Linked DNA regions of Pseudolabrys taiwanensis. The protein of the gene in region 1 interacts with the protein of each later gene in a pairwise test. Links are inferred from orthologs where the notes say so. Each region holds a gene or a part of one and is shown in the gene's direction. Other genes may lie near its edges.

Region 1 (8,870 bases):
CGTCTACATCGACGAAATCGACAAGATCTCGCGCAAATCCGACAATCCGTCGATCACGCGCGATGTGTCGGGCGAGGGCGTGCAGCAGGCGCTCCTGAAGATCATGGAAGGCACCGTTGCGTCGGTGCCGCCGCAGGGCGGTCGCAAGCATCCCCAGCAGGAGTTCCTGCAGGTCGACACGACCAACATCCTCTTCATCTGCGGTGGCGCTTTTGCCGGCCTCGACAAGATCATCTCGGCGCGCGGCAAATCGACCTCAATCGGCTTTGCCGCCAGGGTCTCGGCGCCGGAAGATCGCCGACAGGGCGAAATCTTCCGCGAGGTCGAGCCCGAGGATCTTCTGAAGTACGGTCTGATCCCTGAGTTCGTCGGCCGCTTGCCGGTGGTCGCCACGCTCGAGGATCTCGACGAGACGTCGCTCAAGAAGATTCTGGTCGAGCCGAAGAACGCGCTGGTGAAGCAGTATCAGCGTCTGTTCGAAATGGAGTCGATCGATCTCACGCTCGCGGAAGAGGCGCTTGGCGCCATCGCCCGCAAGGCGATCGAACGCAAGACCGGTGCACGCGGCCTGCGCTCCATCATGGAGGGCATCCTGCTTGACACCATGTTCGACCTCCCGAGCCTCGAGGGCGTGGAAGAGGTGGTCATCTCCAAGGAAGTGGTCGAGGGGACCGCGCGTCCGCTCTACATCTATGCCGACCGCAGCGACCGGACGGCGGAACCAGGCAGCGCCAGCGCCTGACGCCCGAAAGCCTTCAGACGGCGGGTTCCCGTATGCCGGGGAAAACCCGCCGTCTCGTGCTTTGCGCGATACGATCGGACAAGAATCGGACAGACTCGGCGCAAATTTCGCTGACTTGCGGACCCCGAGTGGTCGGCATACGTATTGTATCCGAAAAGAACTGGCGTACGATTCATAGTTCCGATCGGGTGAGGTTTCGCACCCGCGAAAGCGCGACGGGCAGCCAGTTGGCCCTTCGCCGCCTTACCCGGACTTTCCGGCACCGTCTGGCGGGGCCACGCTGTGGGCCGCTCACGACGGGGGCACAACAACAAGGATCAAGGCCATGACGACCAAGCCACGACCTCCGCTGCAACCGGGCGAGACCCGGGCCTATCCGGTGCTGCCGCTGCGCGACATCGTGGTGTTTCCGCACATGATCGTTCCGCTCTTTGTCGGCCGTGAAAAGTCGATCAAGGCGCTGGAAGAGGTGATGCGCTCCGACACCTTCATTCTGCTCGCCACGCAGAAGAATGCATCCGACGACGATCCGGCGACCGACGCGATCTTCGAAGTCGGTACGCTGGCGAGCGTGTTGCAGCTTCTCAAGCTGCCCGACGGCACCGTGAAGGTGCTGGTCGAAGGCGCGGCGCGCGCGAAGGTGCTCAAGTACACCGACCGTAACGACTACTACGAAGCCGATGCGACGGCGATCGCCGACGATCTCGGCGAGCGCGTCGAGGCGGAAGCCATGGCGCGTTCGGTGGTCAACGAGTTCGAGAACTATGTGAAGCTCAATAAGAAGGTGTCGCCGGAAGTCGTCGGCGTGGTCCAGCAGATCGAGGACTATGCCAAGCTTGCCGACACCGTCGCTTCGCATCTCGCCGTCAAGATTCCCGACAAGCAGGACATCCTGGAGACGCCGTCCGTCACCGAACGCCTGGAGAAGGTGCTCGGTCTGATGGAGAGCGAGATCTCCGTGTTGCAGGTGGAGAAGCGCATCCGGACCCGCGTCAAGCGGCAGATGGAGAAGACGCAGCGCGAGTACTACCTCAACGAACAGATGAAGGCGATCCAGAAGGAGCTCGGCGACGAGGAAGGCCGCGACGAGCTTCAGGAGCTGGAAGACAAGATCAAGAAGACCAAGCTCTCCAAGGAAGCCCGCGAGAAGGCCACGCACGAACTCAAGAAGCTCCGTCAGATGTCGCCGATGTCTGCCGAGGCGACGGTCGTGCGCAACTATCTCGACTGGCTGCTCTCGATCCCGTGGGGCAAGAAGAGCAAGGTCAAGAAGGATCTCACCGCCGCCGAGATGGTGCTCGATGCCGATCACTATGGCCTGGAGAAGGTCAAGGAGCGCATCGTCGAGTATCTCGCCGTGCAGCAGCGCGCCAACAAGCTGACCGGCCCGATCCTGTGCCTCGTCGGCCCTCCGGGCGTCGGCAAGACCTCGCTCGGCAAGTCGATCGCCAAGGCGACCGGCCGTGAGTTCGTGCGCGTGTCGCTCGGCGGCGTGCGCGACGAGGCCGAGATCCGCGGTCACCGCCGCACCTATATCGGCTCGATGCCCGGCAAGATCATCCAGTCGATGCGCAAGGCCAAGACGTCGAACCCGCTGTTCCTGCTCGACGAGATCGACAAGATGGGCGCCGACTTCCGCGGCGACCCGTCCTCGGCTCTGCTCGAGGTGCTCGATCCGGAGCAGAACGGCACGTTCGCCGACCACTACCTCGAGGTCGAGTACGACCTCTCCAACGTGATGTTCATCACCACGGCCAACACGCTGAATATCCCTGGCCCGCTGATGGACCGCATGGAGATCATCCGCATCGCCGGTTACACGGAGGATGAGAAGGTCGAGATCGCGCGCAAGCATCTGATCCCGCACGCGGTCGCCAAGCACGGCCTCGAGAAGCAGGAATGGTCGATCGACGACGAGGCGCTCATCACGCTGATCCGCCGCTATACGCGGGAAGCGGGCGTGCGCAACCTCGAGCGTGAGCTCTCCAACCTGGCCCGCAAGGCCGTGAAGGAGCTGATGACCTCGAAGAAGAAGACGATCGCCGTCACCGCCGCCAACCTCGCAGATTACCTCGGTGTGCCGAAGTATCGCTACGGTGAGGTGGAGGCCGACGATCTCGTCGGCGTCGTCACCGGTCTCGCCTGGACCGACGTGGGCGGCGAGCTGCTCACCATCGAAGGCACGTCGATGCCGGGCAAGGGTCGCATGACCGTCACCGGCAACCTGCGCGACGTGATGAAGGAGTCGATATCGGCGGCGGCGTCCTACGTGCGCTCGCGCGCGGTCGCCTTCGGCATCGAGCCGCCGCTGTTCGACCGCAAGGACATCCACGTGCACGTGCCGGAAGGCGCGACGCCCAAGGACGGTCCGTCGGCGGGCGTCGCGATGGTGACATCGATCGTCTCGGTGATGACCGGCATTCCGGTGCGCAAGGATGTCGCCATGACCGGCGAGATCACGCTGCGCGGCCGCGTGCTGCCGATCGGCGGCCTCAAGGAGAAGCTGCTGGCTGCTGCCCGCGGCGGCATCAAGACGGTGCTGATCCCGGAAGAGAACGCGAAGGACCTGGTCGAGATCTCCGATACGATCAAGAAGAACCTCGAGATCGTTCCGGTCTCGCGCATGGACGAAGTGCTGGCGCGTGCGCTGACGCGCAAGCCCGAGCCGATCGAATGGGACGAGGCGAGCGCGAAGCTCGTGACGTCCGACGCCGGTGCCGAGGAAGAAGGCTCCGGGCTGACGGCGCACTGATCCAGGCCGACATTGAAGACAAAAACGGCGCCGCAAGGCGCCGTTTTTCTTTAGGGATTGCGCCCGAGGCCGGTCAGGCGCTATTGGCGTGTCGATGGGCGATTAGCTCAGTTGGTAGAGCGCCTCCTTTACACGGAGGATGTCGGCGGTTCGAGTCCGTCATCGCCCACCATCGGCCTGAAGCGCCGATGACGCCGGCCTGTCGTGGTGTCGGCTGCCTTGTGCGCCGCGACTTGGTTTGCCTTACCTCGTGGCCTTTTGCCGGATCCACAGCGCGGCCATGCCCACGATCGCCACCGCACCACCCACCCAATACGGCGCGCTGATGCTCATGGGCGACAGGATCGCAGGGGCCAGCGGCCCGAGCATCCGCGCGAGCGACTGCTGCGCTTGATTGGCGCCTTGGACGCGTCCTTGAGCGTCAGGCGGCGCAGCATTGGCGATGATTTCGCTCATCGCCGGTTGAAACAGGCCGTCGCCCAGGGTGAACACGAAGATGGATGCGGCCAGAAACTCGATCCTGGGGACGAAGACGAGGCTGGCGATCATCGCAAAGCCGACGGCGTTGATGGCGAGGCCGAGGCGCGTCAGCATGCGCGATCCGAGGCGTGGCAGCAGCACCCGTGTGAGCAGCCCCTGGCTCACGATGTCCATGACGCCGACGCCGAAGAGCGTCCAGCCGATACTTGTCGTTCCGAATTGCAGGACGTCTTTGAGATAGACGGACAGATTGCTCTGAAGCATGGCGCCCGCAAAGAAGAAGCAGAACGCGGCGAAGAAAGGCACGCGCAAGTTCGCGTAGCGCAGAACGCCGGCGAGTTGGCCGAGAGGGTTCAACTGCCGCCATTGCCAAGGCCCCGGCGGTTTGTCGCGGGCAACGCTCTCCGGCAAAGCGATGTAAACCCAAAACGCGCACAGGACCGTGATCGCAGCCGCGACGAACAACGGCATCGTCGGCGACAGCGCCCCTAAGAATCCGCCGGCCACCGGTCCGAACATGAAGCCGAAGCCCGCGACCGCGCCGAGCAGGCCGTAGATGCGGCCGCGCTCGGCGGGCGCATGCGTGTCGGCAATATAGGCGAAGATGGTGCTGATATTGCCGGCCGTCAGGCCGTCGACGATGCGGCCAAGAAACAGCACCCAAAGCGCGCCGCCCATGCCGAAGATGACGTAGCCGATGGCGGAGCCGATCAGCGACAGGAGAAGAACAGGCCGTCGTCCGAAACGGTCGCTCAACGCGCCAAGAACCGGGGCGGCGGCGAACGCGCACAGGGCGAAGACGGAGACGATCAATCCGACGTAAAGTCCGACACGGTCGGGCGGCACATAGCGGCCGACGAGAAACGGGATCACCGGCAAAATCAACGTGAAGCCGGTGACGTTCAGGAACAGTGTAACGGCGATGACTGCGACCGAACCGCGGCGCGGTGCGTCTGGATTTTCGACACTGATGTCGACCATGGAATGGGCTCCGAGGTTAAGGTCCGCCCGGAGCAGTGTGTCGGCTGACAACCCACGCGGACGAACCGGCGGCACAGCAGAGCTGCGCCGGGGACCGTCGGGGGTTCGACAGGCTCGCCGCATGCGGCGAAGCGAGGAACAGAGCCTCCGTTAACCGGAGGGGCGTGGGCCTACCCATTACCACGCCTGCCTTTTTCGACATGCGAGAATTATATCGTGCGACTTTCTCGCGCAAGGGCGCCTGTGTCCGCCGAAGTGACGGGGCCGCGGAAAGAGACCGTTGTTCATCAGCGGTCGCTCTGGTTCTCAGGTTGGCGCTTTCAGGCCGGCCGTGATGAAGCGCACGAGTTGCACGATCATGGCTTTGGCATCGGCGGTGTCGGCGGTGCCTTCCGACAAGCGCCGCAGGCGATAGCCGCGCGAGCCGTCGAGCAGGATGTGCATCAGCGCGCCGATCATGAAGTCGTAGCACCAGAACAATGTCGCGCGATCCCGAGCGGGCATGACGCGGGCGAGGGCGGAGACGAAGCGCATCGCGACCTGATCGGTCTCCTCCGACATCGCCTGATCGACGAATTGCTGCCGCAGCGCGAAGGTCAGAACGAGCACGCGGGCATAATGCCGATCCCAATCGTGCGAGCCCATGCAGGCTTCGACCGTCGGCTCGACCATCGCACGGACGACGTCCTCGACCGTGAAGTCGCCACGCGCCTCGACCGCGGCGAGGGCGGCGAAACGCTTCTCGTTCAACGGGGCGATCACCGAACGGATCGCCTGTTTGATGAGCTGCTCCTTGGCGCCGAAGTAGTAGCTGATGGCGGCCGGATTGGCCTCGGCCCGCTCCGCGATGTCGCGCACCGTGACCTCAGAGAACCCTCGCTCCGCGAACAACGTAATCGCGCTGTCGAGAATACGGGCCTGAGTGGCCGTTTCCGGCCGCTCCCGGGCGGCCTCCCGCATCAGCGCGGGCCTTTTCGTCATAGTGGGTCGCCTTCCGAACCAGATTGACAAACGATACCTTAAATGCTTGTTTCATACAAACGTATAAAACACTTGTTTAAGAGGACTCGAGGATGGCGCAGGATGCCCTGCCGTTCGGCTGGCCGGACGGACGACCGCTCGCAATTTCCGTCAGCGTGATGCTCGAAGGGTGGACGGACGATGCCGCGCCCGGCATCGGGCCGATGGGCAATCCGTTGCGCGCAGGCGTCTACGACACGCAGGCGAAGTCCTGGTCCGAATACGGCGCAAAGACGGGTGCGTGGCGGCTGCTCGATGTGCTTGCCGACACGAAGACGCAGGCGGTGTTCTACGTCAGCGGCATCCTCGCCGAACGCAATCCCGACCTGATGAAGGCGATCGTGCAACAGGGGCACATCATCGCCGCGCACTCCTGGTCGCAACACATCATTCCGGCCTATCAAAGCCGCCAGGAAGAGCTCACCGACCTCAAGCGCTGCATCGACGTGCTGCAGAAGACGTCGGGCATGCGGCCGCAAGGCTGGATCAGCCCGCGCGCGACGCCGAGCCTCAACACGCCGGAACTGCTGGCGGGCGAGGGGATGACCTGGCTCGCCGATGCTTTCGACCGTGATCTGCCTTACGTCGTCGATACCGCGAAGGGACCAGTCGTTGCGATCCCGTTCACCATGGAGGTCAACGACTTCCCGCTCTGCATCCGTTACGGCAACGAGCCGGACATGTTCGTCCGCGTGCTCAAGTCCATGCTCGACGGCTGGAGCGAGATCCGCTCGCCCGCCGCGTCTCTCGATATCACGGCGCATGCGCATGTGTTCGGTCGTCCGGCCGGTGCCATGGCGTTCAAGGCAGCGATCAAGCTGGCGCAGGAAAGCCGGTACGCGTGGATGACGCAGCACGCGCATCTGACCGATCTCGCGATGAAGAACGGCAAGGCCTGAAGGCGATGCGCTTCGTCAGCTACATCGCCGACAGTAAGCCCGGCTTCGGTCTCGCGACCGAGGCCGGCATCGTCGATCTGGCGGCGCGGCTGGGCGTACCATCGTTGCGCGCGCTGCTCGAAGGGGCAGGCGTGGCGGCGGCGGCGCCCTTCGCCGCGCAGAAGGCCGACCGGACGCTCGACAGCGTGACCTTGCTGCCGGTCATTCCCGACTGCGCGCATTGCTACTGCGTCGGCGTCAACTACGAGGACCATCTGCGCGAAGTGCAGGCTGCTGGTGTCGCGCGGCCGCGGCCAAAGCAGCCGTCGCTGTTCATCCGCTATCCGGAGACGTTCGTCGCCCACGGCGAGCCTCTGGTCATGCCGAAGGTCTCGAACGATTTCGACTACGAGGCCGAGTTGGCGATCATCGTCGGCAAGGGCGGCCGTTACATTGCGCGCGAAGACGCCATGGCCCATGTCGCGGGCTATTCCTGTTTCAACGACGGCAGCGTGCGCGACTGGCAGTTTCATTCCAGCCAGGTCACATCGGGAAAGAATTTTGTCGGCACCGGCGCCTTTGGGCCCTGGATGGTCACACCCGACGAGGTGGGCGATGTCGGCAAGCTCGCCATCAGCCTGACGGTGAACGGCACGGTCCTGCAGGATGGCAACACCTCGGACCTGTTGTTCGGCGTGGCCGAGATCGTCAGTTACGCGTCCGCTTTCCTGCCGTTGAAGGCGGGCGATGTCATCGCCACCGGCACGCCGGCCGGCGTCGGCTTCTCGCGCAAGCCGCCGATCTTCTTGAAGCCCGGCGACGTCTGCGATGTGCGCATCGAGCGCATCGGCACATTGCGCAACACCGTCGTCAAAGCCGCTGAGTGAGGGGATGATGCGCGACCGCGCCATCCCGGAAAGGACCTGACATGCTGACGCTTTACAACGCCGCGCACTCGACCTGCAGCCAGAAGGTGCGCATCTGCCTTGCCGAAAAGAAGCTGCCGTTCAAGGACGTGAAGCTCGATATCGGCAAGGCGAAAGAGCATCTGCGTCCGGAATATCTCAAGATCAATCCGAACGGCGTGGTGCCGACACTGGTCGACGACGATGAGATCATCGTCGATTCCAGCGTGATCTGCGAATATCTCGAGGAGCGTTACCCCGAGGTGCGGCTGTCGCCGGAGAATCTCGCCGACCGGGCGCGTATGCGCGCCTGGATGCGGTTCCTCGAAGAAGTGCCGACGGCGGCGGTGCGTGTGCCGTCATTCAACATGGGCTTCCTGCCGCGCTACGAAGGCATGGACCGCAAGACCTTCGAAGGCGTGGAGTCCGATGTCCGGCCGATCCGCAAGCAGTTCTATCGCCGCATGGGGCCGCAGGGCTTCAAGAAAGAGGACGTCGAAGCCTCGTACGAGCAGATCGCCAATACGTGTTCGCGCATGAATGCGGCGCTCGAGAAGGGCCCTTGGCTGCTCGGTGAGCAATACACGCTCGCCGACATCATCGTGGCGCCGCTGATCGACCGCATGGCCGACCTCGGCATGGACACCATCTGGAACGAGAAGTTTCCGCGCGTCGCCGATTGGTACGAGCGGATGAAGGCCCGTCCGGCTTTCCAGCAGACATTCTATCCCGGGGCGAGGATGTCGGAGTTCCTGCCTCTCGCGCCGGCCATCAAGGAGGAAACAACAAAATGACAAAACGGCTTCAGTTGATTGCGGCGGCGGTCGGCCTGGCGGCCCTGGCGGCGCCGGCCTTCGCCGACTCTTATCCGTCGCGGCCGATTACGCTTGTTGTGCCATTTCCGGCCGGCGGCCCGGTCGATACGACAAGCCGCATCGTTGCGGACAAGATGAAGGATGCGCTGGGGCAGACGGTCATCGTCGAGAACGTCGGCGGCGCGGCCGGCGGCCTCGCGGCGGCGCGCGTCGCCCGCGCCGCTCCCGACGGCTACACGATCATGACCGGGATCTGGGGAACCCACGTCGCCAACAGCGCGATCTACAAGCTGCCTT
Region 2 (8,711 bases), 400 kb from region 1 along the record:
AGACACCGCCCATGCGGCTCCTGTCAAGCGCGAGAGCGGAACCATTCAGTTTGCGGCGGGTGGGGTAACCGGACGAAAAGACTTCCCTGTTAAGGCCTTGGTTAATCCAAGCGACACTCGGCCAATGAGCACCCTGGTCTCCGACGACGATCTTTCGCGGGCCCGCAGCGACCCGCAGTTCCGCCAGCAACTCCTGGCGGCGAACCTCGATCGATTGCTCGGGGCGCTCAACCGTATGCGCCGCCAAAGCGCCCCGACCGAGGAAGGGGTACGCCAGCTCCAGGAAGGGGCTGATCTGGCGGTCCAGCTCGCCGACCGGCTACAAAACGGCACCGAACACGCCGCCTGAGGCGGGTTCCAGCCTGCGTTCTCCTTGCATTCCCGGCGGAAATCCTTATAACCCGCGCGTTCCGTCGACCCTGGTTGGAAGCTGAACGGATGACTGGTCGGCAGCGTCTGACGCTGCAAGCCGGTAGGACCGTCTGGTCCGGCATCCCGTGTTTCCGCCTTCAGAGCAGTTTCGAGCCTTTCCCGAAGGGCTCGAAGGGCTAGGCGCCAGGATCGAGGATTTGGCTCTAACAGGGAAAGGCATTTCATGCCCCTCTATGAACACGTCTATCTGGCGCGCCAGGACCTGAGCGCGCAGCAGGTCGAGGAATTGACCACCCAGCTCACCGGCGTCATCACGCAGATGGGCGGCACGGTCTCCAAGAACGAATACTGGGGCCTGAAGTCCCTCACCTACCGCATGAACAAGAACCGCAAAGCGCATATGACGCTTCTCAACGTCGATGCGCCGGCGGCGGCTCTCAACGAGATCGAGCGCCAGGAGCGCCTCTCGGAAGACGTTCTGCGCTATCTGACCATCCGCGTCGAAGAGCTGGAGGAAGGCCCCTCCGCCATGCTGCGTAAGTCCGATCGTGACCGCGACGAGCGCGGCGATCGTGGCGGCCGCTTCGGCGACCGTGACCGCGGCGATCGCGGTGACCGGGGCGAGCGCCGTCCGCGCCGCGAAGATGACGAAGCAGCGGCTACGGAGGAATAATCAATGGCACTCGCAGCTCAGGGCGGCGCGCGCCGTCCGTTCTTCCGCCGTCGCAAGACCTGCCCGTTCTCGGGCGCCAATGCGCCGAAGATCGACTACAAGGACGTGAAGCTGTTGCAGCGTTACGTCTCGGAGCGCGGCAAGATCGTGCCGAGCCGCATCACCGCGGTGTCGGCCAAGAAGCAGCGTGAACTCGCCCAGGCGATCAAGCGCGCCCGCTTCCTCGGCCTGCTGCCTTACGTGATCCGCTAATCGGATTTGACGAACAGCCTCATCCCGCGACACGCGGGGTGAGGCCTTAAAACGAGGCTTCCGGCGACATCCGGCAAGCCGATGGTTGGGACGGACGTAGGCTCCGCCTCTAACCGCTCGAACGGAGCGGGACAGCTCGGGATGATGCAGACCGGTCTCATAGGCATTGGTGCTGGCGCCGCGGCGGCTTTGCTGTTCGCCTCGGTAACGTCCGGCTCGTGGCTGTCCGTCATCCTCTTCTATCTCGCACCGCTGCCGATCATGATCGCCGGGCTCGGCTGGACCCATTGGGCCAGCCTGACCGCCGCGATCGTCGCGGCGGGCGCGATCGGCCTCATATTCGGCGGCGCTTTCTTTCTCGCTTTCCTCGCCGGCGCCGGCATCCCAGCCTGGTGGCTCACCTACCTCTCTTTGCTGGCGCGGCCGCTGACCGCGACGGCGGGCGCGTCCGACCAGCCTTCGCTCGAATGGTATCCGCCCGGCCGCCTGGTGCTCTGGGCCGCCGCCCTCGCGGCCCTGGTGGTGCTGTTCGCCATTCCGAATTTCGGCCTCGACGCCGAGAGCTTCCGGACCGGGCTTGCCAGCGCGCTCAACCGCATGCTGCAGCTCGATGCCGGCAGGGACGGCGTCCCGGCGGCGGACGCGGAGCGCGCCAAGCGCTTCATCGATTTCTTCGTCACGGTGATCCCGCCCGCCGCGGCGGTGCTGGCCACCGTCACCAGCCTCGTCAATCTGTGGCTCGCCGGCCGCATCGTGCGATTCTCCGGGCGGCTGACGCGGCCCTGGCCGGAGATCGCCGCGATGGTGTTCCCGCCTACGGCGGCGATCGCGCTCGGCGTTGCGACCGTGCTGAGCTTCGTCGACGGCCTCGTCGGCATCGTCGCCGGCGTGGTCGCGGCAAGCCTGTGCATGGCGCATGCGGTGCTCGGTCTCGCCGTGGTGCACGACGTCACGCGCAGCCTGAACAGCCGGCCTTTCATTATCGGCGGCGTCTATGCCTCGCTCGCCGTATTGGGCTGGCCGGTGCTGATTTTCGCCGTGCTCGGCCTCGTCGAAACTTTGTTCGGCCTGCGGGCGCGCATCGCGAGCAAGCGCGGGCCGCCGGCCTCCACCATCACCTGAGTTCAACATCAACCCGAAACCAAACCCAAGAACCAACCAAGTTCAGATCCGAAGGAGTAATGACAATGGAAGTGATCCTGCTCGAACGCGTCGGCAAGCTCGGCCAGATGGGCGACGTCGTGCGCGTGAAAGACGGCTTCGCGCGCAATTTCCTGCTGCCGAACAACAAGGCGCTGCGCGCCACGGCCGACAACAAGAAGCGCTTCGAAGGCATGAAGGCCGAACTCGAGACGCGCAATCTCGAGGCCAAGGGCGAAGCCGGCAAGGTCGCCGCGAAGGTCGACGGCAAGAGCTTCGTGGTGCTGCGTCAGGCGAGCGAGACCGGCCAGCTGTTCGGTTCGGTGACGAGCCGCGACATCGCCCGCCTGATCGCCGAGGAAGGCGCCGATATCGCCAAGGGCCAGGTCGCGATCAACGCGCCGATCAAGATGATCGGTCAGTACAAGGTTCCGATCGCGCTGCATCCGGAAATCGAAGTGGCGGTCACCGTGATCGTCGCGCGCAGCGCCGATGAAGCCGAGCGCATCAAGCGTGGCGAGGACGTGACCGTCCGCCGTACCGATGAAGAAGAGGCCCGCGCCGAAGCCGCCGCCACGGCCGAAACGTTCTTCGAGGAAGGCAGCGAAGACGAGGAAGCCGAAGCTGCCGCTCCCGAGGCCGAAGCCGACGCCGAGCCCGCGCCGAAGAAGGCCAAGGGCAAGAAGAAGGCCGCCGACGAAGAGTGATCGATACGCGAGGCTTGCTTGCCTCGTCGTTATGGCAAAGGCCCGGCATCGCTGCCGGGCCTTTTTGCGTCATCGTCCATCGTGACACGATTTACGGCGTAACCCGATGGATCAAGACGATGGCGACAGTAAAGACCGCTGCCATTACGAGCAGCATCAGCTCTTGCATGTGGTGAACTCCCCGTCGGGCACCTTAACGGCACACGACGTCAATAGTTCACCGCAGTGCGGCAGAATTCACATCGCCAACCGGCGGCGGTTAATGTTCGGTGACGCAATCGCCCGAAAACACCGGTAGTCTTATTCCGATTTCTCGGACTTCGATGCGTCAGCCGGTTTCGCTTCGCTCGGCTTGGAGTCGCCTTTCGATTCCGCCGGTTTGCGAGAGGATGTTTTGCTCTCCGATGGTTTCGTTTCGGAAGATTTTTTCTCCGAAGCGTTCTCGGAGCTGCCCTCACCGCGTTTGGCTTCGGGCTTCTTCGCCGCCGGCTTGCCGCTTCCGTCACCGCGCACTGCTCGCTTGGACGGTGCGTTTCGCTGTGCGGGCCCTGCGGCCTTGTCCACCGACTGAAGATAGGCCGCGATGACCGCCGCCGATTCTTTGCTCGCCGTGTAATGTTCCCGCAGGAAACTCTGCACCCCGAGCAGACCGCCCGCTTTGGCGAGACCTTCCGGCGATTTGTGACAGATCGCACAGTTGGACGCGAACAACTGCGCGCCCGACTTGCCCTGATCGAGGTTATCCTGTGCATTGGCGCTATTCGCCAATAACAGCAGCCCCAAGCCAAACGTTAGTCGAATTCCGTTCTGTAAGCTCATCATATTCCTCGACCTTTGGACTTCACGTTTGCCGCCCCGATAAACACAGGTACTTACTGTATAATAGACATTAATGACCCGCAGACCAGAATTGCATGCGACGTCCCCAATTGTGGCATTGCGGCGGCCTAAAAAGCGCGATTAAATCCCTACAATCGAACGTTTAGGCACCGGTGACGTTAGCCGTCGGAGTTACCCTCCTCGTATAGCGCCCGGATTGTGATTGATGGAGGCGGCCGATGGACCGGTTGCTCCAAATTCTGTTGAGAACCTTCCTCCGTCGGGGGAGCTTCAAACTCACCACATCGAGCGGCCAAAGTTTTACCTTTGGCGATGGCACCGGCAAGCCAGTCGCCGTGCGTCTCACAAATCGTGCGGCCGAATGGGGCTTGATCACGGATCCGGAGCTCAAGCTCGGCGAAGCCTATATGGACGGCACGTTTGTCGTCGAAGAAGGCACGATCGCCGAGGTGCTTGAGATTGCGCTCGGCCAGCAGGCGGAGCTGCCGCAATGGTCGCGACCGCAGTTCCTGCTGCGCTATCTCGGCCGGCGCCTGGCGCAGTTCAATCCGCGCAAGCGCGCGAGAGAGAATGTCGCGCACCATTACGATCTCGATGGCCGTCTCTACTCTCTCTTCCTGGACGCCGATCGGCAATATAGCTGCGCCTATTTCGAGACGCCGGATGCAACGCTCGACGATGCCCAGCTTGCCAAGAAGCGCCACCTCGCAGCCAAGCTGCTGATCGAGCCGGGTCAACGCATCCTCGACATCGGCTGCGGCTGGGGCGGCCTGGGGCTTTATCTCGCCGAGATCTCCGGCGCCGATGTGACCGGCGTCACGCTCTCGCAGGAACAGCATGGCATCGCCAATGCCCGCGCCGCCGAAAAGGGGCTGACGAGCCGCGCCCGGTTCAACCTCCAGGATTACCGCGACGTCCCCGGCCCGTTCGACCGCATCGTGTCGGTCGGCATGTTCGAGCATGTCGGTGTCGGCCATTACGACGAGTTCTTCAGGAAAGCGGCCAAGCTCCTGAAGGATGACGGCGTCATGGTGCTGCATTCGATCGGCCGCTCGGAGCGCCCGGGCATCACCAATCCGTGGATCGCCAAGTACATCTTCCCCGGCGGCTACATTCCGTCGGTGTCGGAAGTGCTGCCCGCGATCGAGCGCGCCGGCCTGCTCGTCTGCGACATCGAAATCCTGCGCCTGCATTACGCGGAGACGCTGAAGGCATGGCGCGAGCGCTTCCTCGCGCACCGCGAGGAAGTCGAGCGCATCTACGACCAGCGCTTCGTGCGCATGTGGGAGTTCTATCTGGCGGCGTCGGAAATGTCGTTCCGCAAGCAGAACATGATGAACTTCCAGATCCAGCTCACCAAGAAGCAAGGCATCGTGCCGATGACGCGCGACTACATCATGCGCGAAGAGCAACGCCTGCGCGGGGTCGAGGGCAAGACCAGGCCGCCCCTAAGGCTGGCGGGGGAATAATCACACCCGCTATTAGCGCACGGCACCCACGTCAAGCCTTCACGCTCAAGCAGCGTGAAGGCATTTTTTTTTCGGTGGTCAGGATTGTGGACAGCGGGCGATGCCGTCGATCGACGGTCGCTCTCCGAGAGCAATGGTGTAAGCAAGGGCTCCACCAAAGTTTCGTCAAAATGGCGGAACAAGGATTTCCATGGCCCCTCTCGAATCAGTCGCACGCAAGCAGCTCGACGCTTCTGCACCGCAATATCGTTCTGCCCCGCACAACATCGAGGCCGAGCAGGCCCTGCTGGGCGCCATCCTCGTCAATAACGAGGCCTTCTACCGGGTATCGGACTTTCTGAACCCGGAACATTTCTTCGAGCCGATCCATCAGAAGCTCTACACCCTCACGCGCGACCTGATCCGCGCCGGCAAGATCGCGACGCCGGTCACGCTCAAGACCTTCCTCGACGCCAGCGTCGACATCGGCGGGCTGACGGTGAGCCAATATCTCGCCCGCCTCGCCGCCGAAGCCACCACGATCATCAACGCCGAGGACTACGGGCGCACCGTCTACGACCTGTTCATCCGCCGCTCGCTGATCCAGGTCGGCGAAGACATGGTCAACGTCGCCTATGACGCGCCGGTCGACTTCTCGCCGCGCCACCAGATCGAAGACGCCGAAAAGAAGCTGTTCGACCTCGCCGAGACCGGCCGCTACGACGGCGGCTTCCAGCGTTTCGGCCAGGCTCTCACCACCGCCATCGACATGGCCGCCGCCGCCTTCCAGCGCGACGGCAAATTGTCGGGCGTCGCCACCGGTCTCGACGATCTCGACCGCATGATGGGCGGCTTGCAGAAGTCGGACTTGATCATCGTCGCCGGCCGTCCCGGCATGGGCAAGACCGCGCTCGCCACCAACATCGCCTACAACGTCGCCAAAGCGTGGCGCGGCGAGGTCAAGCCCGACGGCCACATGGAAACGGTCAACGGCGGCGTCGTCGGCTTCTTCTCGCTCGAAATGTCGGCCGAGCAGCTCGCCACCCGTATCATCGCCGAACAGACGGGCATCCCGTCCAACCAGATCCGCCGCGGCGGCATCAGCGAAGCCGAATTCGAGAAGATCAAGGACTACTCGATCGAGTTGCAGAACGTGCCGCTCTACGTCGATGAGACGGGCGGCATCTCGATCGCGCAGCTCGCGGCGCGTGCGCGGCGCTTGAAGCGCCAGCGCGGCCTCGACTTCCTGGTGATCGACTACCTTCAGCTTTTGACCGGCTCGAACAAGCGTTCATCGGAAAACCGCGTGCAGGAAATCACCGAAATCACCACGCGGCTCAAGGCGCTGGCGAAGGAGCTGCAGGTGCCGGTGATGGCGCTGTCGCAGCTGTCGCGTCAGGTGGAAAGCCGCGATGACAAGCGGCCGCAGCTTTCGGACTTGCGTGAATCGGGTTCGATCGAACAGGACGCCGACGTCGTGATGTTCGTCTACCGCGAAGAATACTACCACAACATGCGCAAGCCGTCGGAGGCGGCGCGTGAGAAGTTCGCGGAGTGGCTGGCGGAAGCGGACAAAGTGCACGGCACCGCCGAAGTCATCATCGGCAAGCAGCGTCACGGCCCGACCGGCACGGTCGAGCTGGCCTTCGACGGCTCGGTCACGCGCTTCTCGTCGCTCGCGCGCGCCGATCACCTGCCCGACCATCACATGTAAGGGCTGGCCGCCGTGAGATTCCGGCGGCCACAGCCGATCACTCGTCGAAGATCGCGACCGCGCGCGTCCAGCCGGCCGAAGCACCACGGATTTTCACCGGGAAGCACGACACGGTGAAGCCTGTCGCAGGCAAGGCTTCGAGGCCGTGCAGCTTCTCGATGTGGCAGTAACCGATATCGCGCCCGGCTTTGTGCCCTTCCCAGATCAGCTTGGCATCCTTGGTCTCCGCATAACGCGCGCGGGTCGCGCTAAACGGCGCGTCCCAGCTCCAACCGTCGATGCCGGTCACGCGCACGCCGCGTTCGAGTAAGTAGAGCGTCGCCTCGCGGCCCATGCCGCAGCCACTGTCGACGTAATCGGCGTGGCCGTAGCGGGCGGCCGCGGCGGTGTTGACCAGTACGATATCGAGCGGTGCAAGCGTGTGGCCGATACGCGCAAGCTCGGCTTCGACGTCGGCGGCGGTTGCCACGTAGCCGGCCGGGAAATGACGGAAGTCGAGCTTCACGCCGGGCTTGAAGCACCAGTCGAGCGGCACCTGATCGATCGTCATGGCCGGTTTGGGCGCGCCCAGCGCGTGATCCATGGTCGGGTGGAAATGATACGGCGCGTCGAGATGCGTGCCGTTATGCGTGCTGATCTCGACCAGTTCGACGGCCCAGGCCGCGCCATCGGGCAAATCCTCGCGCGTCAGACCGGGAAAAAAGCTGCCGATGCGATCGAAGGTTTCGGTGTGATTGAAGTAGCGCAGCTTCGGACGTGCGAGCGGCGGATCGCTCGGCACATCGTTCTCGAGCGGCATCGAAATATCGACGATGCGTTGGACCATGACGTTTCTCCTTGCTCGGGTCAGGACGCGGCCATGCCGGCGATCAGGAAGCGGACCAGTTCGCCCGCAAGCACGGCTCGATCGGCCGTATCGGCCGCCCCACCGGTCAGGCGGGCCAGCCGGTTGTCGCCGCCTTGGTCCGTTACCGTCACGATGACGGCCCCCACCATGAACATGTAGCGCCAGGCGAGTATCGCCCTGTCGATGCCGGGGCAAGCGAGCGCCAGCGCATCGATGAAGCGCGCCGCCATCGGGTCGAAATGCGTGCGCACGACGGCGTGCGTTACCGGCGTCGGTTCGACACGATGCTGCAGCACGAGCTTGGCGAAGAGCGCGCTGTTCTCTTCCGGACGCGGATCGACATAGACCCGCACGAAGCACGCGACCACGTCGCTCAATTGCGGCGGCTTGGCGCGGGCGGCCGCCTCCGCGAGCAGTGTCTCGAGTTCGGCCACGCGGCGGGCGTTGATCCCCTGCGACAGCCGCTCGAACACGGCCAGGATCAATTCCTCCTTCGAACCGAAGTGATAGTTCACCGCGGCGATATTGACGCCCGCCCGCTCGGTGATCGTCCGTAACGTCGGCTTCGACAACCCCTGCTCGGCAAACAGCATCTCGGCGGCCGCCAGAATTCGCCCAACGGTCGTGTCCTCTGCCATCTGCTCCACGGTCGTGCCGCGGGCGGGCGAAACGGCGCGACGTTTATGCGAGGACGAAGACATGGTCGGATGTCCTGTCA

What was found.
Region 2: the proteins of lon (region 1) and rplI interact in binary tests that used the Escherichia coli proteins (3 or more experiments, as listed by UniProt). The link is inferred for Pseudolabrys taiwanensis from one-to-one orthologs.

Annotation. Positions count from the first base shown.
Region 1 is NZ_CP031417.1:1,336,084-1,344,953, reverse strand. Bases 703-3,780 are described here. They hold lon (endopeptidase La), read left to right. Parts: upstream 703-1,067; coding sequence 1,068-3,494; downstream 3,495-3,780. Other genes in these bases: DW352_RS06425 (MFS transporter), read right to left, coding at 3,738-3,780; clpX (ATP-dependent Clp protease ATP-binding subunit ClpX), read left to right, coding at 703-742. Outside these bases: more of clpX, read left to right, coding at 1-702; more of DW352_RS06425, read right to left, coding at 3,781-4,955; DW352_RS06420 (TetR/AcrR family transcriptional regulator), read right to left, coding at 5,262-5,936; DW352_RS06415 (polysaccharide deacetylase family protein), read left to right, coding at 6,029-6,874; DW352_RS06410 (fumarylacetoacetate hydrolase family protein), read left to right, coding at 6,880-7,740; DW352_RS06405 (glutathione S-transferase family protein), read left to right, coding at 7,782-8,552; DW352_RS06400 (Bug family tripartite tricarboxylate transporter substrate binding protein), read left to right, coding at 8,549-8,870.
Region 2 is NZ_CP031417.1:1,741,122-1,749,832, forward strand. What follows is about bases 1,396-4,314. They hold rplI (50S ribosomal protein L9), read left to right. Parts: upstream 1,396-2,484; coding sequence 2,485-3,144; downstream 3,145-4,314. Other genes in these bases: DW352_RS08350 (DUF2232 domain-containing protein), read left to right, coding at 1,439-2,419; DW352_RS08360 (hypothetical protein), read right to left, coding at 3,445-3,963; DW352_RS08365 (cyclopropane fatty acid synthase), read left to right, coding at 4,203-4,314. Also shown: DW352_RS08335 (hypothetical protein), read left to right, coding at 125-349; rpsF (30S ribosomal protein S6), read left to right, coding at 596-1,045; rpsR (30S ribosomal protein S18), read left to right, coding at 1,049-1,297; more of DW352_RS08365, read left to right, coding at 4,315-5,453; DW352_RS08370 (replicative DNA helicase), read left to right, coding at 5,644-7,146; DW352_RS08375 (cyclase family protein), read right to left, coding at 7,184-7,972; DW352_RS08380 (TetR/AcrR family transcriptional regulator), read right to left, coding at 7,993-8,694; fahA (fumarylacetoacetase), read right to left, coding at 8,709-8,711.